One region of the Lelliottia sp. GFLA7 genome, then DNA from elsewhere that is predicted to be linked to it. Evidence: predicted binding sites of a transcription regulator. Region 1 holds the regulator's gene; each other region holds the start of a gene.
What was found. Region 1 encodes LexA, which represses DNA repair genes until DNA is damaged. Its sites were predicted from a motif close to TNCTGTATGTACATACAGNA; they were not measured.

Region 1 (10,344 bases):
GAGTTTTCTTCACTTTTGAAGCCTTTGGTTTCGGTGAGGTCGCCATCAGCCGTTAAGGTCAGCAGATCGGTGTGCCACGCCACGCCAGCGGTCACCAACGGACGGATCTGGTAGGTATCTTTATAGTTCACCACCTCTCCCGTACGGCCATTACGGATACGGATGTCTTTGGTATCGATATCACGAGACATCAGGTTCTGCCCGCTCAAGCCTACCGTCCAGTTTTCGCCAAAATCAGCGGTCACACCGGCATCGACGTTAAAACCGGTATCGTCTGTACGGTAGCGGCTGCTGTTCCAGTCGTTGCTGTCGTAGTCGTAAATGGACGTGGTGTAGTTGTAGAGCCAGGTTTTCTGCAGTTTTGGTGTGATACCCACGGAAACTGGAACATCCGCAATATCAAACTGGCGGGCAACCGCAACACCGTAGTCAGAGACAATCGCTGCCCGGCCTGACGCCGTGGAGTTAAGGTTTTTGGTAATTTGATCGGTGCCGTTTAATGCGGCGTCCAGTGCAACCCCACCCGCGACAATTTTGCTGTTCTGGATGCTGCGCAGATAGTCGATATCTTGCTGATCGATAGAAGAGCTTACGCGCGCATGCGCATTGCCTTTCGCCACAAAGGCCACTGAGAGCACGTTATTAGGAATACTGACCGCAATACCTGCACCCGCATTTGCCCGCGCCGTTTTGCCTTTTAGACTGCTGAGTTCGTCAGCGAGATCTTTTGCCGCGCCCTGGAACTGATTAACAGAACCTAATGGGTTAGCGATAATCTCTGCTGCAGTTAGACTGTCCACAACATCGCTGTAGTGGTCAACTTTGTCACTGATGTCGTCGATTTGATCCTGAAGATTATCTTTATCCGTAATTCTGGCGCCAACGGACGGCAAAATGACGGTAATGTCATCATCCGGTTTAGCTTTAGCCAACAGCGCCGGGTTGATTAACACCCCGCTGCCATAATTGCCCGCCGCCACACCCGTACCACCCATTGCATCGCTACGCGCTTCCGTCCAGGTATTAGCGGCAGACGCCTGATTTGCCATCAGCAGAGATACAGCAATGCTAACCACCGAAAATTTAAAAGTTTTTTTCACAGTATGCCCGTCTTATAGTGTTATTAAACAACCCCCGCTATTTACGCCCATACGGGAGCGAACTATTGCTGTGAATAGGAACCAAAAGACCTGCTATTTCCTTAAGTTAAATCACCCAACTGGCCTATTGTATTTGTGACGGCCCTCAATATTTATAGAAGAGGAAATTATTTTCGCCCAGGTTTTCCGTCATGGGGACCAAAAAACTGCGGGGGATGGTCGACCCAACGGTCTTCTCGAGTGGCGGCATACATCGGGTTAAGCGGGTAGTAGATACGGTTGTGTTTTTTGTTCGCTTCCCCTACTACCAGCAGTCGTACATCTTCGTCGGTGTTGTTGATAAAGGTGTGGCATACGCCCGTTCCGGCAGGAAAACCGACGCTGTCCCCTGGCTCTAGCTTCCACAGATAACCGTTGATCCACACTTGCGGATGACCTTCAATAACGTGGATAAACTCTTCCTCGTCACTTTCTGCATGCGGATAGGAAGTGCGACGACCCGGCGGTAAGCGCTCATGATGGATTCCAATACGCCTTAGCCCCATTTTGCGAGCCAGCGGCGCACCAATTGCAAAGCGTTCTTCACTGTCCGGATACGTCGAATCGTCTGCTCCCTCGACGTCGCGCCAGTGTTGAATGCAGTCAGGTCTTTTCATTGTTTATCTCCCCATATTGCGTTGCGTCAGGTATAGCACACCGCGTGGGATCTCGGCGTTTTTAACAGAACATGATAAAGTGGGGGTTTTCCGGCCTACTACTCTTCGAGGTGCAAATGGATAAGACCACAACGCAGGAGCTGCTCGTGCAAGCTGAAAAGCTCTGCGCGCAACGCAATGTGCGCCTGACCCCGCAGCGCCTTGAAGTTTTGCGTCTGATGAGCCTCCAACAAAACGCGATCAGCGCTTACGATTTGCTTGATCTGCTGCGTGTTAACGAGCCGCAGGCTAAACCGCCGACGGTTTACCGTGCGCTCGATTTCCTGCTGGAACAAGGCTTTGTGCATAAAGTGGAATCAACAAACAGCTATGTGCTTTGCCACTTGTTCGATCAACCGACGCACACATCTGCGATGTTTATCTGCGACCGATGCGGAGCCGTGAAGGAAAAAGCGGCGGAAGGGGTAGAAGACATTATGCATTCGCTGGCGGCCAAAATGGGCTTTGCGCTACGTCATAATGTGATTGAAGCACATGGCCTGTGTTCGGCCTGTGTGGAGGTGGAAGCGTGCAGTCATCAAGATGCGTGTCAGCACGATCACTCAATTCATGTAAAAAAGAAGCCGCGCTAAAATGCAAATCGGGCGGCCTTTAAGCCGCCCTCAGGGATAGTACGTCCATGTATTTTCGGGTAGAACTTTTCGCTACAGAATTACCTACCAGCGATAATCGTGACGTTTTTCCCAATCACCGACCTCTTTCTCGGCCTGATCTTTCTGGTAACCGTAACGTTCCTGAATTTTACCGACCAGTTGGTCACGCTTACCTTCGATAATGGTCATATCATCGTCAGTCAGCTTACCCCACTGCTCTTTCGCTTTACCTTTAAACTGTTTCCAGTTACCGCCGATTTCGTCTTTATTCATAATCATGTCCTCATCGTTCGGTTATCACGTAAATTTGTATCGTCCGTTACGTTCATTTCCTGCTGGACGTGATAATAATTGTAGATAAGGATTCGGCAGTCGTTTCGATATTCAGAATCTTTAACCATTTTGCCAAAAGAAGCCGCTACGAGAACCAGCTGTTTTTGCGCCAGTGACGCCGCCAGATAACCCACAGCGACAGGCCTCGCAGAGCAAGAAAGACAGCTAACGCCAGCCACAAACCATGGTTCCCCAAATAGGGGACGGTGAGCAAGGTCAAACCGAAACCCGCCGCGGCGACCGCCATGCTATTGCGCATTTCCGCGCCCCGGGTCGCACCAATGAACATGCCATCCAGCAAATAACACCAGACACCCACCACCGGTAAAACCACTTGCCAGAAAATGTAATGACGAGCCAGCTCACGCAGTTCAGGTAATGACGTCAGAAGGGCGACAATATGCCCACCAAAGAGAGCGTAAATCAGCGCAAACACCAGTGCGACCAACCCGGACTGACGACAGGCAGCACGCCAGACTTCTTGTAATTTTCCGGCCTGCCGCGCACCGTATGCCTGACCCGAGTGGGCCTCAACGGCATAGGCAAAACCATCCAGCGCATAAGCGGTAAACGTCAGTAGCGTCATCAGCACCGCGTTGACCGCAACGATCTCAGGCCCAAGACGCGCGCCCAATACGGTCATCGCACCGAAGCATAGCTGGAGCAACAGAGAGCGCAACATGATGTCGCGGTTCAGCGCCAGCAGCTTGCGCATATTGCCCCGCCAGGCATTTTTCAGCATCGCGAGCGAAACGCCACGCATCACCAATACACGTTTGACCATCCATAAGCCGATAAAGAACGTGGCATATTCCGCGACAACGGTTGCCAGTGCGGCACCCTGCACATTCATATGCAAACCCATCACCAGCCACAGATCGAGAACGATATTCAGGACATTCCCCACCACCAGCAAAATGACCGGGGCACGGACATATTGCACACCGAGTAGCCAGCCAAGCAGAACGAGGTTAGCGAGTGAAGCAGGGGCGCTGAGCCAGCGAATCTCCAGAAAACGGCGCGCCTGTTCCAGCACGGCTTCGCTGCCACCGACAATATGCAGCGCCAGATCGATCAGAGGTGTACGCAATACGACAATCAGTAGCCCGGCACCTAACGCCAGGATCAGCGGCTGAACCAGCGCCCGCCCAAGGCGTACCGGATCTTTCGCGCCAAAGGCCTGGGCGGTCAGTCCGGTCGTGCTCATGCGCAAAAACAGGAGCAGCATAAAGAGGAAGCTGGTCGCCATCGCACCAATCGCGATGCCACCTAAATAGACGGGAGAATCAAGATGTCCAATGACGCCCGTATCCACCAGTCCAAGCAAAGGAACGGTGATATTGGAAAAAATCATTGGCAGCGCAAGACGCCATAATGCCTTGTCTGAAGTTGTCAGCAGAGACATAGGAAATTACCGGAAGCGAGATAAGACAGTCAGGCTGCGTGGATGACGCAGCCTGTCAGAGAGAAATTACAGCCATTCACCGTTGCGGATAACGCCAACCGCCAACCCTTCAATAGAGAAGGTTTGCTCGCGCAGATCCACCAGAATCGGAGAAAACTCACTGTTTTCAGGCAGAAGTTGCACGGTGTTACCCTGTTTTTTCAGGCGCTTAACCGTGACTTCGTCGTCAATACGCGCAACAACAACCTGTCCGTTGCGCACATCCTGAGTTTTATGTACCGCCAACAGATCGCCGTCCAGAATACCAATATCCTTCATGGACATACCGCTAACACGCAGTAAGAAATCTGCGCTCGGCTTAAACATACCCGGATCAACCTGATAGTGGCCTTCAATGTGCTGCTGTGCCAGCAACGGCTCACCCGCCGCAACGCGACCGATAAGAGGGATGCCCGTTTCTTCTTCCACCAGTAAGCGGATACCGCGAGACGCGCCTGAAACAATCTCAAGAACGCCTTTACGTGCCAGCGCTTTAAGATGCTCTTCCGCGGCGTTTGGTGAACGGAAGCCCAGGCGCTGTGCGATTTCCGCACGCGTGGGTGGCATTCCCGTCTGGCTGATGTGATCCCTGATGAGATCAAACACCTCTTGCTGTCTGGCCGTTAACGCTTTCATTCCGCCCCCTGGGTGTATATACAGTTATGCTGTGAGTATATACAGTCAAAGGCGAATTTGGAATCAAAAACTGCACAAAAAACCAGAGACTTATTCGATTCCTGAAAGCTTATCGAAAATGTGACCAAAGGAGGGTGACCCAGGTAATGGCAGCGATGATAATCGCCAGCAGTACAGCGGCAGAGCCCATGTCTTTCGCACGACCAGAAAGTTCGTGGAAATCAGAGCCAATACGGTCAACAACGGCTTCGATAGCGCTGTTGAGAATTTCCACTATCATCACCAACAGTACTGAGCTGATGAGAAGTACGCGGGTGATAGCATCAACATCAAGGAAGCACGCGATAATCACGGCAATAATTGCGGCAACGCCTTCTTGCCGGAAGGCGGCTTCATTTATCCATGCCGCGCGGAAACCTTTCCATGAATAACCGGCAGCTTTGATGATTCGGGTAAACCCAGTGGTATTATTGGCCATTAAAAGAACCTTTTATTAGATTTAGCGTCAGTAACAAGGGCTGCGGCGGGTTTCGCAGCAGCCTGAAGTATGACGGGTAACAACAGAAATCTTGCGCGCTTTCTGTTATCCTTGCGCCGCAATTGCATTATTAACCAGAGGCTTTACATCGTTTATGTCCGGCTGGCCACGAATTTACTACAAATTACTTAATTTACCATTAAGCGTACTGGTAAAAAGTAAGTCTATCCCGGCGGAACCCGCGCTGGAATTAGGGCTCGATACCTCACGCCCTATTATGTACGTTTTGCCTTATAACTCGAAGGCAGACTTACTCACGCTGCGCGCCCAATGTCTGGCGCACGATTTACCGGATCCTTTGGAACCCCTGGAAATCGACGGCACCCTTCTCCCTCGCTATGTGTTTATCCACGGCGGGCCGCGCGTGTTTACCTATTACACGCCGAAAGAAGAGTCGATCAAACTGTTCCACGACTATCTTGATCTGCACCGCAGCAACCCCGATCTGGATGTCCAGATGGTGCCGGTGTCGGTGATGTTTGGTCGTCGTCCAGGGCGTCAAAAAGGTGAAGAGAATCCGCCGTTGCGCATGCTTAACGGCGTCCAAAAATTCTTTGCCGTGTCATGGTTGGGTCGCGATAGTTTTGTTCGTTTCTCGCCGTCGGTGTCGTTACGCCACATGGCTGATGAGCACGGCACCGATAAAATTATCGCCCAAAAACTGGCACGCGTTGCGCGTATGCACTTCGCCCGTCAGCGTTTAGCCGCTGTGGGGCCACGCTTACCTGCGCGTCAGGATCTGTTCAACAAACTGCTGGCATCCAAAGCGATTGCTCGCGCGGTTGAAGACGAAGCGCGAAGCAAGAAAATCTCCCATGAGAAAGCGCAGCAAAACGCTATCGCACTGATGGAAGAGATTGCCGCGAACTTCTCTTACGAGATGATCCGTCTGTCTGACCGTATCCTGAGCTTCACCTGGAACCGTCTGTACCAGGGGATTAACGTTCACAACGCCGAGCGTGTGCGCCAGTTGGCCCACGACGGCCATGAGATTGTCTATGTGCCTTGCCACCGCAGCCACATGGATTATCTGCTGCTCTCCTACGTGCTCTATCACCAGGGGCTGGTTCCGCCGCATATCGCCGCCGGGATCAACCTGAATTTCTGGCCAGCAGGTCCGATTTTCCGCCGACTGGGCGCGTTCTTTATTCGTCGTACCTTCAAGGGCAACAAGCTCTATTCAACGGTATTCCGCGAATATCTGGGCGAACTGTTCAGCCGCGGCTACTCCGTAGAGTACTTTGTCGAAGGTGGTCGTTCCCGTACCGGTCGTCTGCTCGATCCGAAAACCGGGACGCTGTCGATGACCATTCAGGCCATGCTGCGCGGCGGTACACGTCCTATTACGCTGGTGCCGATTTATATCGGTTACGAGCACGTGATGGAAGTGGGCACTTACGCTAAAGAGCTGCGTGGCGCGACGAAAGAGAAAGAGAGCTTACCGCAGATGCTGCGCGGTCTGAGCAAGCTGCGTAATCTCGGTCAGGGCTACGTTAACTTTGGCGAACCGATGCCACTGATGACGTATCTGAACCAGCATGTACCAGAATGGCGAGAGTCTATCGATCCGATCGAAGCCATTCGCCCGGCGTGGTTGACGCCTACGGTAAACAATATTGCTGCCGATTTGATGGTGCGTATTAACAATGCGGGTGCGGCTAACGCCATGAACCTGTGTTGTACCGCGCTACTGGCCTCGCGTCAGCGCTCACTGACGCGCGAACAGCTAACCGAACAGCTCGACTGTTATCTCGACATGATGCGCCATGTTCCGTACTCAACGGACTCAACCGTACCGTCTGTGACGGCGGGTCAACTGATTGACCATGCGCTGCAAATGAACAAGTTCGAGGTCGAGAAGGACACGATTGGTGACATCATCATTCTGCCGCGCGAGCAGGCGGTGTTGATGACGTACTATCGCAACAATATCGCGCATATGCTGATGCTGCCGTCGTTGATGGCTGCCATCATCACTCAGCACCGTCGTATTTCCCGTCAGGAAATACTGCGTCATGTTGAAGTGCTTTACCCGATGTTGAAAGCGGAGTTGTTCCTGCGCTGGAGCAAAGACGAGCTGGCGGCAGAGCTGGATAAATTGACCGAAGAGTTGCTCCGTCAGGGGTTGATCGCGGTGAAAGGCGATGAGCTGCATATCAATCCGTCACGTTCTCGCACGCTTCAACTGCTGGCTGCTGGCGCACGAGAGACGCTGCAACGCTACGCCATCACCTTCTGGCTGCTGAGCGCTAATCCGTCCATTAACCGTGGAACGCTGGAAAAAGAGAGCCGCACGTTGGCTCAGCGTTTGTCTGTGCTGCACGGCATCAACGCACCAGAATTCTTCGATAAAGCGGTGTTTAGCTCATTGGTGCTGACGCTGCGTGACGAAGGTTATATCAGCGATACCGGAGATGCCGAGCCTGGTGAAACCATGAAGGTTTATCAGATGCTGGCGGAACTGATTACGTCTGATGTGCGTTTGACGATTGAGAGTGCAACGCAGGACGAGTAGCGGGTTTCTGCGATCCGCTTTAGTGCGGAAACTAAAACGGCAACCTGATGGTTGCCGTTTTGCTTTGGCCTTGTGCGGCCTGATGCCCTCACCCCAACCCTCTCCCACAGGGAGAGGGAGAAGACATCAAAAACGACAACGGTGTTACCGTTTTGTTTTTGGCCTTGTGCGGTCTGATGCCCTCACCCCAGCCCTCTCCCACAGGGAGAGGGAGAAGACATCAAAAACGACAACGAGGTTGCCGTTTTGCTTTTGGCCTTGTGCGGTCTGTTGCCCTCACCCCAGCCCTCTCCCACGGGAGAGGGAGCAAACACTAAAAACGGTCACTATCGAGACCGTTTTGCGTTGACCTAAGACCAGTAACTCATCGCCAGACCTAAAAACAGCACCAGTCCAACGTAGTTATTATTCAGGAAGGCTTTAAAGCAGGCTTCACGATCGCGCCTGGCGATCAGCTTTTGCTGATACGCAAACAACAGTCCCGCCACCAGCACCGACCAGTAAAACTCCCAGTTCAGCCCGTTCAGACGGCCAATGACCACCATCAGCGCCAGTACGGCGACCTGCAATATCCCAATGATCAGCTTGTCGTGACGACCGAATAAAATCGCCGTCGATTTGATGCCGATTTTCAGGTCATCATCACGGTCGACCATAGCGTATTGAGTGTCGTAGGCCACCGCCCACAAGATGTTGGCGAGAAACATCAGCCAGCAGCTCAGCGGCACGGACTCACTGACGGCAGCAAACGCCATGGGAATTGACCAGCCGAACGCTGCGCCTAGCACCACCTGCGGCAAATGCGTATAACGCTTCATGAACGGATATACCCACGCCAGCGCCAGCGCCGCCACCGAAAGCAAAATCGTCATGGTATTAAGCGTGAGCACCAGCAGGAAAGCGAGTACGACCAGCACAACAAACAGCGTGCGCGCCTCTTTTTCCGATACCTGGCCGCTGGGCAGTGGGCGATTGGCGGTGCGTTTAACGTGTCCGTCAAACTTACGATCGGCATAATCATTCACCACGCAACCCGCCGCGCGCATCAGCCAGACGCCAGCCACGAAGACCGCCAGGATCCACAGCGGTGGCAAACCGGGAGCCGCGACCCACAGTGCCCACAGCGTTGGCCACAGCAGCAGCAAAGCACCGATCGGTTTATCTGTTCGCATCAGGCGGTGAAAGGCCAGCAGCTTATCCTGCGTCAGACTCCACTCCATTTTCATATCCTCTTAGTACAACGGCGATGCGGGCAAAAACAGTTCCGTCAGCATTAACGGTTTGCCGCTTAAGCGCAGGCGGGAACGGCGTCCCCACAGATCGGCATCGCGCCCTATTTCAATAAAATCACGGGTGAGCTCGGACGACGTAAAAAGATAGCGTCCCAGCGGGGTTTTACCCAATGTTTGCAGAGCCAGTTCTGGGCCAGAAAGCGTGGATTCCGGAACGACGGTGCGCCCGGCAAGCCATGGCTCGCCATCCGCGCATAGCAGGATTTCACGCAGCCAGTAGCGTTCTTCTTTTGGCAACAACGGTAGCTCGCTGGAGACCTCATCAGCGGACACAAATCCTTCCTGAATCAGCGTCACGGTGACGTTTTTCCCCTGCTGCTCAAAACGTTTCGTCATGGAATCTTCCAGCAGCAACCAGTCGAGTTGCTCAGGGCTCAGCGCGGGTATTTGGTCAAAATAGCGCAGCGCACGCAGTTGCGTTAGCGCAGGGTGTGACATGCCAGACTCTCCGATACATAACGTATGGCTATTGTATCGCAGAAATGCAGGTTGGGGGCGTTCAAACGTGGATTAGCGAACATTATCGCAACAGTGGCGCAACAGCATAAACAGCGCCAAAAAAAGTGCGCCCACTCAGGCGCACTAAACTACTGACAAAATCAGCACTGTGGGGAGACGGTCACCCCTTGCCTTTTACACTGCTGATAAAGGTCGAACGGGCAGTGGTTGAACCTAAACGCTCAGCTTCATCAAGCAGCTTCAGCGCTTTGTCGACATCGCCGCTATCAACGGCCTGTTTGATCGCTTTGTTGAAGTAGGTTTCAGTATCGTTCAGTACCGGTGCAGATTTTTTCACCGGAGCAAGTGCAGGAGCGGCAGCAGTCGTTGCTGGCGCTGCATAAGCTGGCGCAGGCGCTGCGGTGTTGCCCACAGTGACAGGCCCGGTAGAAGAAGAACCAAAGAGCGGCCCGACCAGAACACTTGAGGCGCTATTGGTAGACACTTTCAATTTCACAACGCCGTCTGTGGTATGACGGGCAATAGGATCCGGGATATCCGGTACAGCGTTACCGATACCTTTGGCATAGGCTTTTGCCGGGTCCAGCAGCGTTGTTGTTTGCTGGAGATCTTTGTCAGTCGTGAAGACCAGCACATAGATCTTCTGCTGACCCAACGCTGGCGTCAGGCGCATCACCCCACCAAGACGATCGGCGCTCATCACACCGGGTTCTTGATA
Region 2 (10,344 bases), on a different contig from region 1:
AAGAGTAACGCGCTGGTATTTGAAGCGAAGGACAAAAAAGATCCTGAGCCGAAGAGGGCAAAATAATGAAAAAGTGGCTATTCATCGTTGGCGTCATGGTTTTAACGGCCTGTAGCTCAGGAAGTGATAATAAAAGTTACTACCAGCTGCCACTCGCCGCGCAAACGGGCGGGCAAACAAGTACTTCTCAGGGCAACCGTCTGCTGTGGGTTGAGCAAGTTGTGATTCCTGATTCACTCGCTGGCAACGGCGTGGTGTATCAGACCAGCGACGTGCAATACGTGATTGCGAATAATAATTTATGGGCGAGCCCGTTGGATCAGCAGCTACGCAATACGCTGGTGGCGAATCTGAACAGTCAGTTGCCGGGTTGGATAGTGGCTTCTCAGCCGCTGGGTAGCGATCAGGATACGCTCAACGTCACCGTAACGGGCTTCCATGGCCGTTATGATGGGAAGGTTATCATTAGCGGAGAATGGCTTCTGAATCGCCAGGGGCAGCTGATTAAGCGTCCGTTCCATCTTGAGCTGAAACAGCAGCAAGACGGATACGACGAGATGGTCAAGATGCTGGCGCAAGGTTGGGTCCAGGAGTCGGCGAGTATAGCGAAAGAAATTTCTCGCCTGCCATAAGTAAAATTCATTACCTAAAGCCGCAATTCGCGTTTCGCTGATTGCGGCTTTTTTTCGTTTTCATTTCAGGCTGATACTTGTGCGGCGTCACAATTTTTGTACAAATGATATTCCATGTAGCTCACAAATATGACACTGGCGTGAATTTTGCGCATTGACGCAGGGAGGGATTCAGGTTATTCGTTTACTGTGCTTGCGTATTTTGCAGCCACTGTTTTCTTTCCACCAGACCAAAGAATGAGGGAAACGAGGCATGAAGAGACAGAAACGAGATCGCCTGGAACGGGCGCACCAACGTGGATACCAGGCTGGAATCGCCGGACGCTCAAAAGAAATGTGTCCTTACCAAACGTTAAATCAACGTTCTTACTGGTTAGGGGGCTGGCGAGAAGCCATTGGGGATAGGGTTCTACTTGCGTGACACGTCTCTTTAGAAACAGAAACCTCCGCATCGCGGAGGTTTCGCCTTTATGCTCTTGTCATAGCAGCAATCAGAACGCAGAAGTGTCCTGGAACAGGCCGACTTTCAGATCGTTTGCGGTATAAATCACGCGACCATCTACCAGCACTTCACCATCCGCCAGACCCATCACCAGACGACGGTTCACAATGCGCTTGAAGTGGATTCGGTAGGTGACTTTTTTCGCAGACGGCAGAACCTGACCGGTGAATTTCACCTCGCCTACGCCCAGTGCGCGGCCTTTGCCTTCGCCACCCAGCCAGCCCAGATAAAAACCAACCAACTGCCACATTGCATCCAGGCCTAAACAGCCAGGCATGACCGGATCGCCGATAAAGTGGCAACCGAAGAACCACAGTTCTGGGTTGATATCGAGTTCCGCTTCAACGTAACCCTTGTCAAAGTTGCCGCCGGTTTCGGTCATTTTCACGACACGGTCCATCATCAGCATGCTTGGAGCAGGTAACTGCGGGCCTTTAGCACCAAACAGTTCACCACGACCAGAGGCAAGAAGATCTTCTTTTGTATAGGATTCGCGTTTATCTACCATGTTCTCAGTAAGCCTTATTTTAGTGAAGCACGCAGGATAGCTAACACGTGTACGCTGAACAAGTCCGATCAGTTGGGACTAAACCAGCTCAACCAGCGTAACGGCCACGGATAACGATGACGAGCATCCTGTTGCATTGCCTGAGCAATACGTTCCTGGATAGCCTGCATCAGCGTTGTTTGACCTTCTGCATCCCAGACCAGATTGGTCAGTAAGGGTAGCGCATCTGTAATATCGTCAATGGCCCAGATAGAAAATTGTCCAGCCTCAACTGCGTCAAGTACGCCCTGACTCAGACTCAGATGGCGAGCGTTTGGCGCAGGGATAATGACTCCTTGCTTGCCGCTAAACTCACGTTGCTGGCAAATATTGAAGAAACCTTCAATTTTCTCGTTCAGCCCGCCAACGGGTTGAGCGCGGCCAAACTGATCGACTGAACCGGTGATAGCGATGCTCTGGTTAATCGGGACATCGGCAAGGGCACTGATTAACGCACACAGCTCAGCCATCGAAGCACTGTCCCCGTCGACTTCGCCATAGGACTGCTCAAACGTCAGTGAGGCGGAGAAGGGGATTTGCTGTTCAAGTTGAAGTTCTGACATCAGGAACGCTTGCATAATCATCATGCCCTTAGCATGAATATTCCCGCCTAGCTCAGCTTTACGTTCGACGTCAGTAAACTCACCATCGCCAATGTGTACGACGCAACTGATGCGCGAGGGTTCGCCAAAGGCACGCGGATGTCCGGGGAACTCAACGACTGACAACGCGTTAATCTGGCCTACTCGTTCGCCTTCGGTTTCGACCAGGATTTGCTCAAACAGGATTTCATCCTGCATACGATCGGCAAGATACCCTTCTCGCCATTCACGCTGCGCCAGCATCTGCGAGAACTGTTCGCCCGTAAACGATTCCTGCCCACAGATAACGCCCACTTCGCGTAATTGCTTTCCAATCCACAGAGGGCATAGCGGGAGCGTTTCCTGGTCACCCGTGTAGCGCGTGGCCTCACGAATTAAACTCGGCCATGCATCTTCCGCTGGTATTGGCAATTCGTAACGCTCAGCCATGGCCATCACCCACTGACCCCATTGCGACATATCGTCGGCATCGGCAATCTGGATGTTATCTTCAAATTCGGAATAGACAGCCTGTTCGGCTAATTCCGGCTCCATTTCCTGGAAATCAGCCAGCGACTCGCGATCGCCAGTCAAAATCACTTTTAACGAAACGGGCATCGAAGGCACGGAAACTGGCAATGGGCGCGATTCGTCATAGGAGAGCCAGTCGAAACGCTGATGAGTCACAATTGTCTTCAGACGCATCCACAGCAGCGGTTGTGCCATAAGCGTGCGCAGCGAGATAATCAGGACACCACCGTTGGCTTTATGCACCAGCCCCGGTTGTAAGCTCAACTCGCCGTTAAAATGACGCAGGCAGCCAAAGAGTTGTTCAGCTTCAGCCCACTCGGCCGTTATGACTTCGCCCATGGCGGCGAAGTCATCTTCAGCGTGTGCGGCTGGCTCGAAAGTAACATCACGTCCCGCGATACGGTATTGGCCGCCATATACAGTGCTTTCTTCAGGCCGCAACTCACGCGCAGCATCGGCAATCAGCGCCAAATACTCAGCTTCTTCAGGAGCCTTCAGCAGCATGAAAGGGGAGGTTGTCCATGGACTTAACACCTGCTCAAGCGCGTAGTGCAAACGCGGTTGCGTATCGCTAAGTATGAAGTCGTGCTCTTTTGCGAGGTTTGGCTGTGTAAATAGCGTCTGATAGCTTTCGGTATCAGGAACTAAATCACGCCATGCTAGTTTCGTAATGGTCAAAGTTGATGTTTTTTAGTTAGATGTAAAACCGTGGAGTATACCGTAAGCATCGGTCTCTGCCCAACCGGGATTAGGTAAATCAGGCAGCGAAAGCGGCGTAACAGCTCACAGGATATGATTTCTTTTCAGCAGATTGTCAAAAAACTGATATTCTGAACAGAGTTACGAGGTAACACTGAGATCGCAATGAAATATCAACAACTGGAAAATCTCGAAAGCGGCTGGAAATGGAAGTACCTGGTCAAAAAGCACCGTGAAGGGGAGCTGATCACCTGCTACATCGAAGCCAGTGCTGCAAAAGAAGCGGTGGATTTATTACTGACACTCGAAAACGAACCGGTGCATGTTAATAGCTGGATAGAGAAGCATATCAACCCAGCATTACTGAACCGTATGAAACAGACCATCCGCGCTCGCCGCAAACGGCACTTTAACGCTGAGCATCAGCACACTCGCAAGAAATCAATCGATCTTGAGTTCATGGTCTGGCAACGATTAGCGGGGCTTGCTCAACGGCGGGGTAAAACGCTTTCTGAAACGGTCGTACAGTTGATTGAAGATGCGGAGCACAAAGAGAAATATGCCAACCAGATGTCTACGCTGAAAAACGATCTTCAGGCGATGCTGGGAAAAAAAGAGTGAACCACGTTTCTTCAGATAATAAAAAACCCCGCATGGCGGGGTTTTTTTATAAGACGATAACTTATGCCGCAGGCTGAGTTACAACGTCTTTGATACCTTTAACTTCGATCTCTACGCGACGATCTGGTGCCAGGCAGTCGATCAGTGCAGCGCGAGGTTTCACGTTGTCACAGGTAGCGCCAGTCACTGGGTTGGATTCGCCCATACCACGTGGAGAGATCTTGTTAGCTGGGATACCTTTAGACACGAGGTAATCAACTACAGACTGTGCACGTTTCTCGGACAGACCCTGGTTGTAAGCGTCAGAACCGATACGGTCGGTGTAACCCAGAACCACTACTGAACCGTCTTTAGGATCCAGATTGCTCAGCTGAGTGTACAGCTGATCCAGTGCCTGCTGACCTTCTGGTTTCAGAGTCGCTTTGTTGAAGTTGAACAGAACGTCAGACTTCAGAGTGAAGTGCTTGGTCTGTACTTCTGGAGCAGGTGCCGGAGCTGGAGCAACGATTGGCGCTGCTTCTTCCTGCTGGCCGAAACGATAGGAAACACCTACGCTCAGCATGCCGTTGTCTGGACGAACACCAACGGTGTTGCCGTCGCCGATGTTGTTAACCCACTGGTATTCCAGACGGGTAGCGATATCGCGGGTCATTGCCCACTCTACGCCACCAGCGAATACTGGAGATACGCCAGTGTCATGGTCGTCGCCACGGATGCTGTTGCTGGAGTCTGCGCGCCATACCATGCCGCCCAGACGGGTATACACGTCCAGATCGTCAGTTACCGGGTAACCCAGTTTAGCGGTCAGCTGTACGCCTTGAGCTTTGAATGCGCCGTTAACGTTGTCGCCTTTGTATGGCATACGACCTAACCAGTCGTAACCCATTTCAAAGCCAACATACGGGTTAACCTGATAGCCACCAAACGCACCTGCACCGAGCTGGCTTTCATGAGTTGGGCCATCGTTGTTCAGGGTGCTGTTGTACCAGCCAGTGTCGTGGAACTGAGACCAGCCCAGTTTGCCACCTGCATACCAGGTATTATCTTTCGGAGCGGCCTGCGCTACGGTAGCGAAGCCAGCCAGTGCCACTGCAATCGCGATAGCTGTCTTTTTCATTTTTTGCGCCTCGTTATCATCCAAAAATCGCCATGAAGATCTCGTTGAGAAATCACGGTTAAATCCTTCACCGGGGGGCGAGCTCAAACTAGTAACTCTACCGATATCTTCGGCTTAGACCGAGCACCCCTGGCGATGTAAAGTCTACAACGTAGTTCAAAACTTACAAGTGTGAACTCCGTCAGGCATATGAAAAAAAAAGCTCCGTATACATAATATTTAACATTTTGAATGCGGATTTTATGCTGTAAAATTAAGGGAAACCGCGCCAGACAGGCGTTGACGAAGTTTTTTCTTATGGAACTAATCGGCTGTCCAACTGTCAAAAAAAGTTCCAGGAAAAATCTTAAATTTACTTAATGATACAAATTAGAGTGAATTTTTAGCCCAGACAGGTGTCCTCTGCCGAGAGAATCGGGATTAACTGGACGCATTATCAAGCCGATCGCGTTACCTTCTTCGGCGGCTTCAACCAAACGAAAATGTTCATCTTCCGTTAATTCTTCTGATAGCCAGCCAATCACCACGCTGTAATTCCCAGTGCGCAATGCGCGAATCATTGAATCTACCGTATGGCATGGGGCGAGTTGGCTAATCTGCATCACTTTCGCGAGCGGTAATCCAGCAGATTGAACCCATTCGCGACTCAATTTTTGCTTTGGCGTTAACCAGAGCTGCCAGCGTGACTGTTGACCGAGCTGCTGCAATAACGGCAACAACAGCAACTGTGTCATCAAGGGCTGGTCTTCACGATAAACCACTTCACTTATCATCCCGGTCGAAACACGCTCGAAAGTATTTTGCGTGTCATTTCCCGCGGATGGAGAAAAAGATGTTGAGCGATTTGCATAGATTGAAGTGTGCATAATCATTCCAGCCCTGTAGTTACTGTATGAATATACAGTAACCCCTGTATGACTAAAGATCAACCTCAATTTCGGAAAGCGCCTCGCAAATTTCGTTCGAGATCGGCCAATATGGAAAATTCATCTTGCCGAGTGACAATAAGTTGCCTATTTTTCTGCTAGCGGATCCGATAGTAATTAATGGCGTTGTTACTGCATGATTTTAAAGGATAATATCATGAAAAAGATATCATACGAACGGATCTATAAATCCCAAGAATACCTCTCATCTTTGGGTGATATCCACCATAGGGCACTTTTTGGTGGCTATACATTAGCGGTAAATGAGGCTGTGTTCGCCATGGTGTCGGAGGGCGAACTGTATCTGCGAGCGTGTGAAGAGAGCGCGCAGTACTGTGTAAAACATAATTCGGCATATCTGGAATTGGTAAAACGTGGCAGGCCCGTTCTGTTGAACTATTACCGCGTGGATGAGGGGCTTTGGCAGGATCGGGAAAAGCTCCTGCAACTTTCCAGCTTTGCATTAGAAGCAGCACGACTGGAACGTGTCGAGCGGGATAATCGGCACAGGCTCAAAGATTTGCCCAACCTGACTTTCCAGATTGAAGTTCTCCTCTACGAAGCGGGTATTACCAGTGAAACGATGCTCCGAATGTTAGGCGCTGAAGAAAGTTGGCTGAAAATTAGAGCTAAAAACAAGCACCTCGGCATTAAGGTCCTGTTTGCTCTCGCGGGGGCTATCGAAGGGTTACATGAGGCGGCACTCCCGACTGCCAGGCGTCGGGAGCTTAATGAGTGGTTTAATGCGCTTTCTGTAAAGCCTGATAATCATTCCGATAAGTAGCGATTTGTTGTTGTAGTCGACAGATCTCGGGCAGAAGGGCAATGAGCAAGCCCGTTTGCTGGAGGATAAGCGGAGCTTTGCTGTCTGTACCGGGATCAAAATGCGCGATGCGCTGGCTGAGTTCGTCAATCGCCATTTGTACACGTGGCTCGTCAGCGGGACGATGATGAAGCGCATCGTCAACGTAACATACGGTGTCATCAAGTAAGGCTAGGATGTTGGGATTAGTTAACTGTTCACGATGCGCACCCAGGGTCGAAATATAGCTGGTGAAGGTGTGGTTAAGACATAGAAGCCGGAAGGCTACCTCGCGAATTTCTGGTGTTGCACGGGGTTCCGTTGACATGTTCGAGACAACTGAAGCCAGTTCCGCATCACGGTTGTGCGCATCACGTCTGGCAATACGATACGCCAGACGGTTGTCACGACCCTGATGGTACTGCTCAAGAATAGCGTCGAGATAGCGGCAGTTCGCATTGATCGCGAGATCCAGTGCGCGCGGTAAGTTCCTGAAACGCCAGTCTGGCCAGATAAAGCTCACTGCTGCCCAGGCAATGGCGCAACCAATTAGCGTGTCAATCACGCGTGGCAGCGCAACTTCAAAGCCTTCACCTAGCAGGTTGAAGCAAAGCAGAACCAGCAGGGTGATGAACATCGTAGCGTGCGCATACTGGACGTGACGAAATGCGAAAAACAGGACCCCGGTAATCACTATAAGGATCAGTTGTCCTTCAATTGACGGGACGAAATAGAGCACAGGAAGCCCAATGGCGACCCCCACAAGGGTTCCGATGATTCTTAACGCGAGCCGGTGACGCGTCGCATTATAGTTTGGCTGACAGACAAACAGGCTGGTCAGCAGAATCCAATAGCCATGGTTTAAGCCCGTTATTTGGATAAAAGCATAACCTGTGCAAAGCACGGCAGACATCCGCACCGCATGACGAAAAAGTGCCGACTCGGGCGTAATGTTACGGCTCAAACGAAGCCATATATCTGAAACACCATGCAGTCCGTCATCGGCAAGTTGGTTTTCAGTATCATGACCCGGCCTTGCCAACGCCTGCTCCGACTCGATTGTCGCGAGCTGCGCATCGATGGCGCGCAGGTTGTTCAGCAAGAAGCCGAGGGCTTTCATCTGATCCGGCGATGTACCGCTTGCCTGAACGCGATCCAGAGCGGCGTCGAGATGAGTAAAAGCGCGCTCAAACCGCTGGTCGTGTTGATACGGCGTTCGCAGCAAAATGGAACGAGCCAGTTGCTGACAAGCCTGGGATTGCATCGAAAGCAGTCGCTGGAAGCGGAACATCACGTCGCTATAACGAAACTTCTCGCGCAACGCAGCGTACTGAATATGCGATGAACTGGCGCGCTCATGAATATCCTGAGCGACAAAGTAATAGTGCAGCGTTTGCCGGGTTCCTCGCTGACCGCGGTCGCCACGTAAGCGGGTGAGCAAGGAGACTTTAGTTTGGTTGAGCGTGGCCACAAGCTGTCCGTTCGCCAGAGCGAGATCGTATAGCGGCGACTGACTCTCTTCTTCTATATCGGGATCGAAAAGTCGGGACTTGAGTTCCAGATAGTGCGCCAGCTGTTCGTAACTCCGGGCGAGATTATCCTGCAACGGGCGAATCGGGAAAATGAGGTGCCCGGTCAGCGTAAGTACGTTGTACCAGATGGCCCCCATTAGCAGCAGGAGTGGCTGCTGATACCACTGGTCATAAAGCGATATGCCCAACATGGTATAAATCGCGATCAGCAGCGCGCCAAACGCAATGGTTGCATAGCGCTGCCCAAGCCCCCCCAGCAAAATAAACCCGGTGGTAGAAACCATCAACCCGAGGGCGAATAACCACGGCCACGGGAAAAGCAGCTCGACCGATGCGGAAGCAATAAAAAAGCAGACCAGTGTAATCACGAGGTTTCGCAAGCGACCAACAAGCCGATCGTCAAGATCGGCGAGTGCGCCTGCAACCACGCCGAGTATCAGCGGGATAGTGAGTTTAACGTCGCCGAGCCACCACGGCAGCGCTGCCGCGCCGCAAAGCGCGATAAAAATCCTGACGTTATAGAGCCAGGCACTGTTCCATGTGTATCTGCGAAGCAATGGGCTTAGCATGTGGGCGGCTTATCCTTATTTACTGAAAACGACGGCGGGCATTGGATTCACGTGCAGCCTGCGCAACTTCCACGGCGACTACGCGTCGACCTACCGGCCACAGAGCAATAGCCGCAATCTTGAAGTTGGCGATCCCAACCGGAATACCGATAATCGTAATACACTGTGTAATGCCTACTGCGATGTGCATCAGGCACAACCACCAGCCAAAGAAGATCAGCCATAAAATATTCAGCAATGTTCCGCCAGTATTCATCAGGACATTTTTGTTGCCGGGCTCGAGTTCATCAACATGAATGGCTTCATTGCCGTAAGGCACAAAGGACAGTTTGGTGATTTCCCAGCACGAGCGCGTTAGCGGAAGTGTAAAAATCAGCACAATGCTGACCAGCGTGGCAAAAAGCCAGGAAAGCGTCGTGGCAAAACCGCCAAGGACAAAGTTCAAAATATTCAGAACGGTACGCATAAACCCTCACTTCTTTTCGATATGATTAAAGCCTGATGATTGTAACGTTTTTTTAGGCTGGAGCACCTGAAAACTGGCAGGTAAACTAATGCGTAAACTATCACTGCGTGGATCAGGCTGGACATGGAACTAAAAGCAACATCATTAGGCAAACGCCTGGCGCAACATCCTTACGATAAAGTTGTTCTGCTCAACGCTGGCGTGAAAGTCTCGGGCGAGCGTCACGAGTACCTCATTCCGTTCAATCAGTTATTAGCTATTCATTGCAAGCGCGGCCTGGTGTGGGGCGAACTGGAGTTTGTCTTACCTGCGGATAAAGTGGTTCGTTTGCATGGAACGGAATGGGCCGAAACCCAGCGATTTCATCATCAGCTCAATACGCTCTGGCAAAAGTGGAGCGATGAGATGAGCGAGGTCGCGAGGCAAGTGCTCCAGCAGGTTTTAGCCGATATCGCGCAGAGCAGTGAACAAAAAAAATGGCTCACGCGCGCCCAAACGGCTGACATGCAGCAACGCATTCACCAGGCCCTTACCGCGCTTCCGCTTCCGGTTTCACGACTTGATGAGTTTGAAAATTGCCGCGATGCCTGGCGTCAATGCCAGGCGTGGTTAACCGATATAGATAAAAGCAGGCTCGCGCATAATCAGGCATGGACCGACGAGATGCTGGCGCAGCACGCGGAATTCTTCAGCCAAATCGAATCTTCGCCTTTAAACCCTGCGCAGGCGCGAGCCGTGGTCAACGGGGAGCATTCACTGCTGGTGCTGGCGGGCGCAGGCAGCGGAAAAACATCAGTGCTGGTGGCCCGCGCAGGATGG
Region 3 (10,344 bases), on a different contig from region 1:
TCGCTCAGGCCGTTAGCACGGGCTTCGGCTAAATCTTGTTCGTTGGCGAGCAAAATCTGTTCTGACTGCCCTTCCAGATAATCAGCGATTTTTTCCAGAACGCGATTTTTCTCGCGGCTGGAAAGGAGCGCCAGCTTGTAAGAGGCGGCTTTGGCAGCTGCGCCCATTTGTTCCAGCATGTTTGGCTCCTTAGCGAATAATCATATCGTCGCGATGCACAGCGACCGGACCGTATTCGTAGCCCAGAATGGCGTCGATTTGTTGTGAGTGGTGGCCGGCAATACGGCGCAGCGCATCACTGTTATAGCGCGTCACACCGTGAGCGATGTCGCGTCCTTCAAGGTTACAGATACGAATCACTTCACCACGGGAGAAGTTACCTGTCACGCTTTTAATCCCTTTCGGAAGTAATGAGCTCCCCCTTTCCAGAATCGCGGCGGTGGCACCTTCATCGACGGTGATTTCACCGGCAGGCGGCGCGCCAAAGATCCAGCGTTTACGGTTTTCTAGCGGCGTAGCTTCAGCGTGGAAAAGCGTGCCAACGGAAATGCCTTCCATCACGTCGCCAATCACCCCCGGACGGCTACCCGCAGCAATGATGGTGTCGATACCGGCGCGACACGCCACGTCAGCGGCCTGTAATTTCGTGCCCATGCCGCCAGTGCCCAGGCCCGACACGCTGTCACCGGCGATGGCACGCAGCGCGTCATCAATACCGTGAACATCTTTTATCAGCTCGGCCTGCGGATTGTTGCGCGGATCGGCGGTGAACAAACCCTGCTGATCGGTGAGCAGCAGCAGTTTATCGGCCCCGGCAAGAATGGCTGCCAGCGCGGAGAGATTATCGTTATCGCCGACTTTGATTTCAGCCGTCGCGACGGCATCGTTCTCGTTAATGACCGGAACGATATTGTTATCGAGCAGCGCCCGCAGGGTGTCGCGCGCATTCAGGAAACGCTCGCGATCTTCCATGTCTGCACGGGTTAACAGCATCTGCCCCACGTGAATGCCATAGATTGAGAACAGCTGTTCCCACAGTTGAATCAGTCGGCTTTGTCCTACCGCGGCCAGCAGCTGTTTGGAGGCGATCGTCGCGGGCAGTTCGGGGTATCCCAGATGTTCACGTCCGGCAGCAATTGCCCCGGATGTGACGATAACGATACGGTGACCTGCGGCGTGAAGCTGTGCGCACTGGCGGACAAGTTCAACAATGTGGGCGCGATTGAGGCGGCGCGATCCGCCTGTTAAAACACTGGTACCGAGTTTTACCACCAGCGTCTGGCTGTCACTCATGATTCTCTGCCATTCAACAATAAGGGAAAATGATGTAATCAGACGTTTTAACAGGACTCAGCGCCGTTGCCAACTGCCATAGCACAAAGCACGATAATTTGTTGTGCGGGATCAGGAAGCGTAGCGGCAGATGTTGACAGTTTTATTACCGAAAAAATAAATGTGACTTTTTTATACATATTCTTACTTTGTCATAAAACGTTCATCCCCGGACGATAAAAACCATCCTGTTTTTCACGGGGTAATAAGCCGAATCTTATTGCTCAGCGAATATTAGCGCGTTTTAAAAAACATCAGGATTGAAAATGAAAAAGAGCACTCTGGCATTAGTGGTAATGAGCGTTGTCGCATCCGCATCCGTACAGGCAGCTGAAGTTTATAATAAAAACGGAAACAAACTGGACGTGTACGGCAAAGTTAAAGCCATGCATTATATCAGTGATAATGATGCTAAAGACGGTGACCAGACCTACGTTCGTTTTGGCTTCAAAGGTGAAACGCAAATTAACGATCAGCTGACCGGTTACGGTCGCTGGGAAGCAGAATTCTCGGGTAATAAAGCCGAGAGCGATTCAACGCAGAAAACCCGTCTGGCGTTTGCTGGCCTGAAATTGAAAGACTTTGGATCCCTGGATTACGGCCGTAACCTGGGCGCGCTGTATGACGTGGAAGCCTGGACCGATATGTTCCCGGAATTCGGCGGTGACTCTTCTGCTCAGACCGATAACTTTATGACCAAACGCGCCTCAGGCCTTGCGACATACCGCAATACCGACTTCTTCGGCGTGATTGATGGCCTGGATATGACCCTGCAATATCAGGGCAAAAACGAAGATCGTGACGTCAAAAAACAGAACGGCGACGGCTTTGGTACCTCTCTGACATATGATTTCGGCGGCAGCGATTTCGCCGTCAGCGGCGCATACACCAGCTCTGACCGTACCGACGATCAGAACCTGCAGGCGCGTGGCGAGGGCAAAAAAGCGGAAGCCTGGGCAACGGGTCTGAAATATGACGCGAACGATATTTACCTGGCCGCAATGTATTCTGAAACGCGCAATATGACCCCAATTTCAGGTGGTTTTGCGAATAAAGCGCAGAACTTCGAAGTCGTCGCGCAATATCAGTTTGACTTTGGTCTGCGTCCATCCCTGGGTTATGTGCAGTCTAAAGGCAAGGATATTGAAGGTATTGGTGATGAAGATCTGGTCAAATACATCGACGTCGGCGCGACCTATTATTTCAACAAAAATATGTCAGCATTTGTTGATTATAAAATCAACCAACTCGACGACAAAAATAAACTGGGCGTGAACAACGATGACATCGTTGCGCTTGGTATGACCTACCAGTTCTAATATTCAGATATAAAAAAACCCGGCGCGAAAGTGGCCGGGTTTTTTATTGCACGATTTACGCGGAGAGCTTCAGCTTTTCGTTGGTAAAATCATCAGCAGGTTCGAGCTTAAGTTCAAAGGTCTCCAGCAAAGCACGCGCTTTTTCATGGAATCCACGCAAGGTTTGCTCCAGACGCTCGACAACTTCCTTATCCTTAATGGTCGTCGCTTGCCAGTGGCCCGCTTTATTGAACAAACCAAAATGATAGGTGTAGGTGAAGCGTTTTTCTTCGGCTTCCATTTCCATCCACCAACCCCAGAATTCACGCTCTTCTGGAGCGGGTTGCACATTGACGCATACAGCCAGGCAGTCAAAAAAAAAGCGATTCTCTTCACACTGCTCTTCACGAATGTATGGGCCAAGAGCCATGAACTTCTTAATCAGTCTGCTTTTCGGGTGTCCACTCGGTAACGTCATTGCGATCTCCTTTTGTCAGTCCACTGTTTTACCAAACCATCAAAATTTAGCAATCTCTTAACACAATCTCTGCGTGATCCAACGTGTAATCTCTTTCAGCCCTTTGTCAAAATTCTGATACACCGGACTGAAGGGGATCTCCAGCAGTTTGCCATCCAAAGATGACGACGTGATTAAACGCGACTCTTCTTCCGGGCTGAACGGGTCATTTTTCCAGAAACCCGACATCATCGGGGTTGGGCAACGACGCCCCAGCAAACCCTGCGTTTTTAACGAGTAACGGTTCAGTTCTACGCGCAGCGCTTCATCTGATGCATCATGCATGCCAAGGCGGCTTGCCAGTACGTCCAGATACATTTCCGGCACGCTTGCCTGACGCTGCGGATCGCTGAGTAACGCGTGGACTACCGGCCCAAGACACGCGACCGCTTTCAGACGGGACGACTCCAGATACGCAAGGCGCACCGCGACGTTGGCCCCAAAACGGAAGCCAAATGCAGCCACGCGGGTGTGATCCACCCACGGAATATTCTCGAGTGCTTTCAGCGCATGCTGGTGCAGCAAACTGGAATCTTGCGTCAGTTTCCATTTCGATGAAAAACCGATCGACGGCATATCCAGCGTCAGCATCGCGATCCCTTTTGGTGCGAAGTAACGCTCAAACAGGCTGTAATAGTCAATTTGCAGGGAGTCGAGACCGCCGCACATCAGTACCGTCGGGAACGGGCCTTCGCCTGGCGGCATATGCAAGAATCCGGTCACCGATGCACCGCCGGGGATGGGGAATTCGATTTCACGCATGTTGCAGGGTAATCGCTGTGCCGCTTCTTCGTAAGCACGATTGGCCAGCGCCTGCGCTTGTTCAGCCAGGTCATCGCCTTTGAGATGGGGATAGGCCGCAATGCTGTAGAGATTGGCGGCGTGCAGCCAGTGTTGGCCGCTGAGGGTTTGATCTGGCTCCTGTGTCGCCTTTTGCTGCCAGACCATCGCCTGCGTGGCCCACTCGTAGATCCAGTTTCCGCCACGATACCCCACAACGGTATCGTAAAGTTCACTGTCGGTACGGTCGGCTTCACTCATGACGATGCGCGCCTGGACTTCGAGGATCTCACGCGCGTCAATACCGCGCCAAATCCACATCAGGCGGTTGATCATGCGATACCAGTGCGGCACGGTTTTGCCATCCAGGGCGGACTGAACTGCGGGCTGAGTGCCGGGGTTGAAACGACGCACCAGCGTCGACGTTTCCGGGTGCTTGAAACGGGGTTTGAACAGGGTTTCGCTGAGATTCGCCTGAGTCATTGCGCTCTGCCTCCATGATGACGTGTCATAGCGGCTATTGTAACGCGGTGCAGGCTAAATAAAACAACGCCCGGCATCACCGGGCGTTAAAAATAATGTCGAGGCGGTATTAACGGCCTGAAATTGGCGGGACGAAGGCCACGCCCATATCCCATGGCTGTTCAATCCAGGTATCCTGCGGGATATCGATAACGTAATCGTCAACCAGCGGCTGACCGGCCGGTTTGGCGAAAATCGTGACGAAATGCGCTTTTGGATACATGTCACGGATCGCAACCGCGGTACCGCCGGTGTCGACCAGATCGTCAATCACGATAAAGCCTTCGCCATCGCCTTCAGCGCGTTTCAGCACGGTCAGCTCACGCTGGTTATCGTGGTCATAGCTGGAGATGCAAACGGTATCAACATGACGAATACCCAGTTCACGCGCCAGCAGTGCGCCAGGCACCAGACCGCCACGGCTAACGGCAATAATGCCTTTCCACTGTTCAGAAGGCATCAGACGCGCAGCAAGCTTGCGGGCGTGAATCTGCAACATGTCCCAGGTGACGACGTATTTTTCGCTCATGTGAAGTGTCCCAGCCTGTGTATATACGGCTTAAAAAGTGTTCGAGGGGGAAATAGGTTGCGCGAGATTATAGAGATCTGACGCGCTAAAAACCAGTATTAAGCGGCGCTGGCCGGAGTTTTTACTTGCATTATGCTAGCAGCAGACGGAGAAAGTGGTATTCTCGACCTTATCTCGCAAGCCCGACTTGTGGTGACTATTAATCTGCTAACCCTGTGACCTGCAAGCTTGTTGCAGCGCCACGACAAGGAGACTCATCGTGTCTGAACTGTCTCAATTATCTCCACAGCCGCTGTGGGATATTTTTGCCAAAATCTGTTCCATTCCTCACCCGTCCTATCACGAAGAACAGCTTGCCGAACATATTATGGGCTGGGCGAAGGAAAAAGGCCTGCACGCTGAACGCGATCAGGTTGGCAATATTCTGATTCGTAAAGCGGCTACTGCAGGGATGGAAAACCGTAAACCGGTTGTGCTTCAGGCGCACCTGGACATGGTTCCGCAGAAGAACAACGACACTGAACACGACTTCACCAAAGATCCGATTCAGCCGTACATTGACGGCGAGTGGATCAAAGCGCGCGGCACGACGCTCGGCGCCGATAACGGTATCGGTATGGCGTCAGCGCTGGCCGTGCTGGCCGACGATCGCGTTGAACACGGTCCGCTGGAAGTGCTGCTGACCATGACCGAAGAAGCCGGCATGGACGGCGCATTCGGTTTGCAGGCCAACTGGCTGCAGGCGGATATCCTGATCAACACCGACTCAGAAGAAGAAGGTGAGATCTACATGGGTTGCGCGGGCGGGATTGATTTTATCTCTACGCTGCCGCTGTCCCGTGAAGCGGTTCCGGCCGGTTTCCAGACCTTCAAGCTGACGCTGAAAGGGCTGAAAGGCGGTCACTCAGGCGGTGATATTCACCTGGGCCTGGGTAATGCCAACAAACTGCTGGCGCGCTTCCTGGCGGGTCATGCAGACGAACTGGATTTGCGTCTGGTGGATTTCAACGGCGGTACGTTGCGTAACGCGATCCCACGTGAAGCCTTCGCGACCGTTGCCATTGCCGCGGATAAAGTCGACGCGCTGAAAAAACTGTCGACCGAGTATCTGGATATCCTGAAAAACGAACTGGCCGCGAAAGAGAAAAATCTGACCGTGGTTCTGGAAGCCGTATCCAGCGATAAAGCGGCGCTGACCAAACCGTCACGTGACAGCTTTGTTCAGCTGCTGAACGCGACGCCAAACGGCGTGATCCGTAACTCTGACGTGGCGAAAGGCGTGGTAGAAACCTCCCTGAACGTGGGCGTTGTGACCATGAGCGACGACAGCGCAGAAATCATCTGCCTGATCCGTTCTCTTATCGACAGCGGTAAAGAGTACGTGGTGAGCATGCTGGAATCGTTGGGCAAACTGTCTGGCGCGAAAACGTCTGCTAAAGGCAGCTACCCAGGCTGGCAGCCAGACGCAAGCTCTCCGGTGATGGCACTGGTGCGCGAGACTTATCAGCGTCTGTTCAACAGCACACCAAATATTCAGGTGATCCACGCCGGTCTTGAGTGCGGTCTGTTCAAAAAACCGTACCCGGATATGGATATGGTGTCCATTGGGCCGACCATCACCGGGCCGCACTCCCCGGATGAACAGGTTCATATCGAAAGCGTGGGCCACTACTGGACGCTGCTGACCGAACTGCTGAAATCCATTCCGGCAAAATAATCGCCCTCTCTTAAGAGAGTGACATGAAAAGCCCGGTTAGCGCCGGGCTTTTTTATAGCCCCAGTACCAGTTGTCGCTCAAGCTGAGGATCGAGCAGCGTGACATGCAGGCCCACCAGCCTGACTCCCCTTCCCGCGCGGCGTTCTTGCCAGGTTTTCTTTGCTGTCGCAATCAGATCGTCTTTGTTAAGTTTCGGCCAGACGTGTTCCTGCGTGGTTTGCTGGAAATCGTTAAATTTCAGCTTCACGCCCTGGCGCGCAATCAGCAGATCCGGCTTCACTTTTGCCAGCCGCCGTTCCAGCTCGGGATAAAGCTGTTCGGTGATAATCGTTTCGCAATCGTTCCAGTCGTGAATATCGTCTGCCAGCGTGCGCTCGACACCCACGGATTTGCGCAGGCGTTCATTGTTGATACTGCGCTCGTCAATCCCCTGACTGCGCTCCCACAGCACGCGCCCAAACTTACCAAAACGCTTCAGCAGCATCGCCAGATCGCTTTTCTGCACGTCTTCACAGGTGCGCAGCCCCAGGTTTTCCAGCTTGGCGGCGGAGACTTTGCCGACACCGGGTATTTTACTCAGCGGCAGGGTTTTCAAAAAATGCGGAACCTCATCGGGCGTGATCACGTACTGGCCGTTAGGTTTGTTGAGATCCGAGGCGATTTTGGCGAGAAACTTTACCGGCGCGATCCCCGCCGAAGCGGTGAGATTCAGTTCATCAGAAATGGTCTGGCGGATCTCCTGCGCCATTAGCGTGGCGGAGCCGTGGCAGTGCAGGCTGTCCGTCACGTCCAGATAAGCTTCATCCAGCGACAGCGGTTCAATAAGCGAAGTGTAACGGGAGAAGATTTCCTGAATACGAACCGAGGCCTCTTTATAAGCATCGAAACGGCCGGGCAGCAGAATCAGATGAGGGCAGAGCTTGAGCGCCATCGCTGTAGGCATGGCGCTGCGCACGCCAAATTTGCGCGCCGGATAATTGGCGGTGCTGATTACGCCACGCTTGACGCGGCTACCGCCAATCGCGATGGGGACATCCCGCAACGCCGGATTGTCTCGCATCTCTACTGCGGCAAAAAAGCAGTCCATATCGACATGGATTATTTTGCGCATAGTAAGCCCTCACTCATCACTGGATAAGTATACAGTAAAAGTTGAGACATTGAGAAGCACTCTGTCGCGAAGGCAATCGTCCGAATAAGGCGCGCTTTTACACTGTTCTTACAGTTATTCCGCCGTGAATGCAGTATAAAGAAAACTATTTTGTAAACTCATGGCTTCGCGCTTGCGAAAAAATTCAGCGATGCTAATGTGAGCGCTCCTAATCCAGAATATTCTGATTTCGGGTCTCTTTTGCCGTCCTGGCAAGTTGGTTTGGCTTTATCAAGGAACTTGTAGTATGCGTAAAATCGCATTGTTCATTGCGATGCTTCTGATTCCGTGTCTCTCGTTTGCTGGGCTATTAAGTAGCAACAGTTCAACAACACCAATCAGCAAAGAATATAAACAGCAGTTAATGGGATCACCGGTTTATATTCAGATCTTCAAGGAAGAACGCACACTCGATCTATTTGTCAAAATGGGCGAGACATATCAACTGCTTGATAGCTACAAAATCTGTAGTTATTCCGGCGGATTAGGCCCGAAACAGCGTCAGGGTGATTTCAAAAGTCCTGAAGGGTTCTACACCGTTCAACGTAATCAGCTCAAACCTGACAGCCGCTTTTATAAAGCCATTAATATCGGCTTCCCGAACGCCTATGACCGTGCACACGGTTACGACGGCAAATACCTGATGATTCACGGTGCCTGCGTGTCTATTGGCTGTTACGCCATGACGGACGGCGGTATTGATGAGATTTTCCAGTTTGTGACTGGCGCACTGGTGTTTGGTCAGGCGGGCGTGCAGGTGAGCATCTATCCGTTCAGAATGACGGATGCCAACATGCAGCGTCATAAGTTCTCGACCTACTCGGAGTTCTGGAAACAGCTAAAACCGGGCTATGACTACTTCGAGCAGACGCATAAACCGCCAACCGTTTCGGTTGCAGATGGACGCTACATCGTCAGCAAACCGCTGAGCCACGAAGTCGTCCATCCACAGCTGGCGTCAAATTACGCGGTCCCCGAGACAAAATAAGACCCACTCGCCTGGCATAATCTTTTGCCAGGTTTCATTGCCCGTCAGTGGCTGAGTGGCGATCACCGTGACCACATCGTTAGGTGTGGTCTCCGTTTGAAAATCAATTTCCACATCCGGATCGAGCAGCTTCGCGACACCAAACGGCGCGCGGCGCGTTATCCAAAACAGATTGGTCGAGCAGAACGCCATCACGTAGCGCCCATCCGACAGCAGCATATTAAAGACCCCCTTCTCACGCAGCTCACAGGCCAGCGAGCCGATGTATTTGAACACGGCGGTCATGTTGGTCGGCGTACGCGGATAGCGCTCGGCAAGCTTATGCAGCAGCCAGCAAAACGCCTTTTCACTGTCGGTTTCCCCCACTGGGCGGAAATTGCCCGTCTCCAGCGTTTTATAACCCGTCAGCTGTCCGTTATGCGCGTAAGTCCAGTTGCGGCCCCACAGTTCACGGGTAAAGGGATGGGTATTTTCCAGCGCCACTTCACCGCGATTCGCCTGACGAATATGCGCGATCACCGAGCGGGATTTGATCGGGTAATCCTGCACCAGTTTGGCAATCGGGGAGTTAAAGCTCGGTTGCGGATCTTTGAACGTGCGACAGCCTTTGCCTTCGTAGAAGGTAATGCCCCAGCCGTCTTTATGCGGCCCGGTTCCTCCACCGCGCTGCACCAGCCCGGTGAAACTAAAGCAGATATCGGTTGGCACATTGGCGCTCATCCCGAGCAATTCGCACATACATCACCTCCAAAAACGCCTGAACGCGAGAAGGCGTAATGGTTACAGCCAGTTTGGATACGGACAGCGCGCGACACCCGGCGCGTACCTGTGTACGTCACAAGTGCGAGCACTGCCCGGCTTCAAAATGGCAAACAAAAGAGCCGTCTTACTTAACCATCTCTTTTTCGATCAACTGAATCAGGATATGAATCACTTTGATGTGAATCTCCTGAACGCGGTCGGCGTAGCCGAAGTGCGGCACACGAATTTCAATATCCGCTGAACCTGCCATCTTACCGCCATCTTTACCGGTCAGAGTGATGACTTTCATCCCCTTCTCACGCGCCGCTTCGATCGCTTTGGCAACGTTTGCGGAGTTACCGGAAGTAGAAATACCCAGCAGAACGTCACCTTCACGACCAACCGCTTCAACGTAACGAGAGAAGATATGGTCATAACCGAAGTCGTTACCCACGCAGGAGATGTGGCTCACGTCAGAAATCGCAATCGCCGGATAGCCCGGACGGTTTTCACGGTAGCGACCGGTCAGCTCTTCTGCAAAGTGCATCGCATCGCAGTGAGAGCCGCCGTTACCGCACGAGATCACTTTGCCGCCTGCTTTAAAGCTGTCCGCCAGCAGAACCGCCGCGCGCTGAATTGCATGAATATTGGCTTCATCTTTCAGAAAGTTAGCTAACGTTTCCGCTGCTTCGTTCAGTTCGTTACGAATAAGATCCTGGTACATGAGGATAATCCTTCAGTATTGATGAAATAACTTACGGAGTGTACCG

Region 2: the regulator LexA is predicted to act here: its motif matches at 6,117-6,136, upstream of sulA (SOS-induced cell division inhibitor SulA).
Region 3: the regulator LexA is predicted to act here: its motif matches at 7,824-7,843, upstream of dinB (DNA polymerase IV).

Annotation. Positions count from the first base shown of each region.
Region 1 is NZ_JBWLAQ010000003.1:31,506-41,849, reverse strand. It holds gene AC07RN_RS10480 (conjugal transfer protein TraF) at 1-1,049, opposite strand, end outside; gene AC07RN_RS10475 (cupin domain-containing protein) at 1,268-1,756, opposite strand; gene zur (zinc uptake transcriptional repressor Zur) at 1,873-2,388, shown strand; gene AC07RN_RS10465 (CsbD family protein) at 2,473-2,682, opposite strand; gene dinF (MATE family efflux transporter DinF) at 2,828-4,147, opposite strand; gene lexA (transcriptional repressor LexA) at 4,214-4,822, opposite strand; gene AC07RN_RS10450 (diacylglycerol kinase) at 4,932-5,300, opposite strand; gene plsB (glycerol-3-phosphate 1-O-acyltransferase PlsB) at 5,455-7,875, shown strand; gene ubiA (4-hydroxybenzoate octaprenyltransferase) at 8,226-9,095, opposite strand; gene ubiC (chorismate lyase) at 9,108-9,605, opposite strand; gene malM (maltose operon protein MalM) at 9,787-10,344, opposite strand, start outside.
Region 2 is NZ_JBWLAQ010000001.1:503,153-513,496, reverse strand. It holds gene pqiB (intermembrane transport protein PqiB) at 1-66, shown strand, start outside; gene pqiC (membrane integrity-associated transporter subunit PqiC) at 66-632, shown strand; gene rmf (ribosome modulation factor) at 886-1,053, shown strand; gene fabA (bifunctional 3-hydroxydecanoyl-ACP dehydratase/trans-2-decenoyl-ACP isomerase) at 1,124-1,642, opposite strand; gene AC07RN_RS02605 (AAA family ATPase) at 1,711-3,471, opposite strand; gene matP (macrodomain Ter protein MatP) at 3,658-4,113, shown strand; gene ompA (porin OmpA) at 4,175-5,230, opposite strand; gene sulA (SOS-induced cell division inhibitor SulA) at 5,587-6,096, opposite strand; gene AC07RN_RS02585 (TfoX/Sxy family DNA transformation protein) at 6,314-6,940, shown strand; gene yccS (YccS family putative transporter) at 6,897-9,059, opposite strand; gene AC07RN_RS02575 (YccF domain-containing protein) at 9,079-9,525, opposite strand; gene helD (DNA helicase IV) at 9,649-10,344, shown strand, end outside.
Region 3 is NZ_JBWLAQ010000014.1:19,322-29,665, reverse strand. It holds gene proA (glutamate-5-semialdehyde dehydrogenase) at 1-179, opposite strand, end outside; gene proB (glutamate 5-kinase) at 190-1,293, opposite strand; gene phoE (phosphoporin PhoE) at 1,599-2,651, shown strand; gene crl (sigma factor-binding protein Crl) at 2,707-3,108, opposite strand; gene frsA (esterase FrsA) at 3,166-4,410, opposite strand; gene gpt (xanthine phosphoribosyltransferase) at 4,520-4,978, opposite strand; gene pepD (cytosol nonspecific dipeptidase) at 5,238-6,695, shown strand; gene dinB (DNA polymerase IV) at 6,748-7,806, opposite strand; gene dpaA (peptidoglycan meso-diaminopimelic acid protein amidase) at 8,093-8,833, shown strand; gene AC07RN_RS20690 (class II glutamine amidotransferase) at 8,804-9,571, opposite strand; gene lpcA (D-sedoheptulose 7-phosphate isomerase) at 9,720-10,298, opposite strand.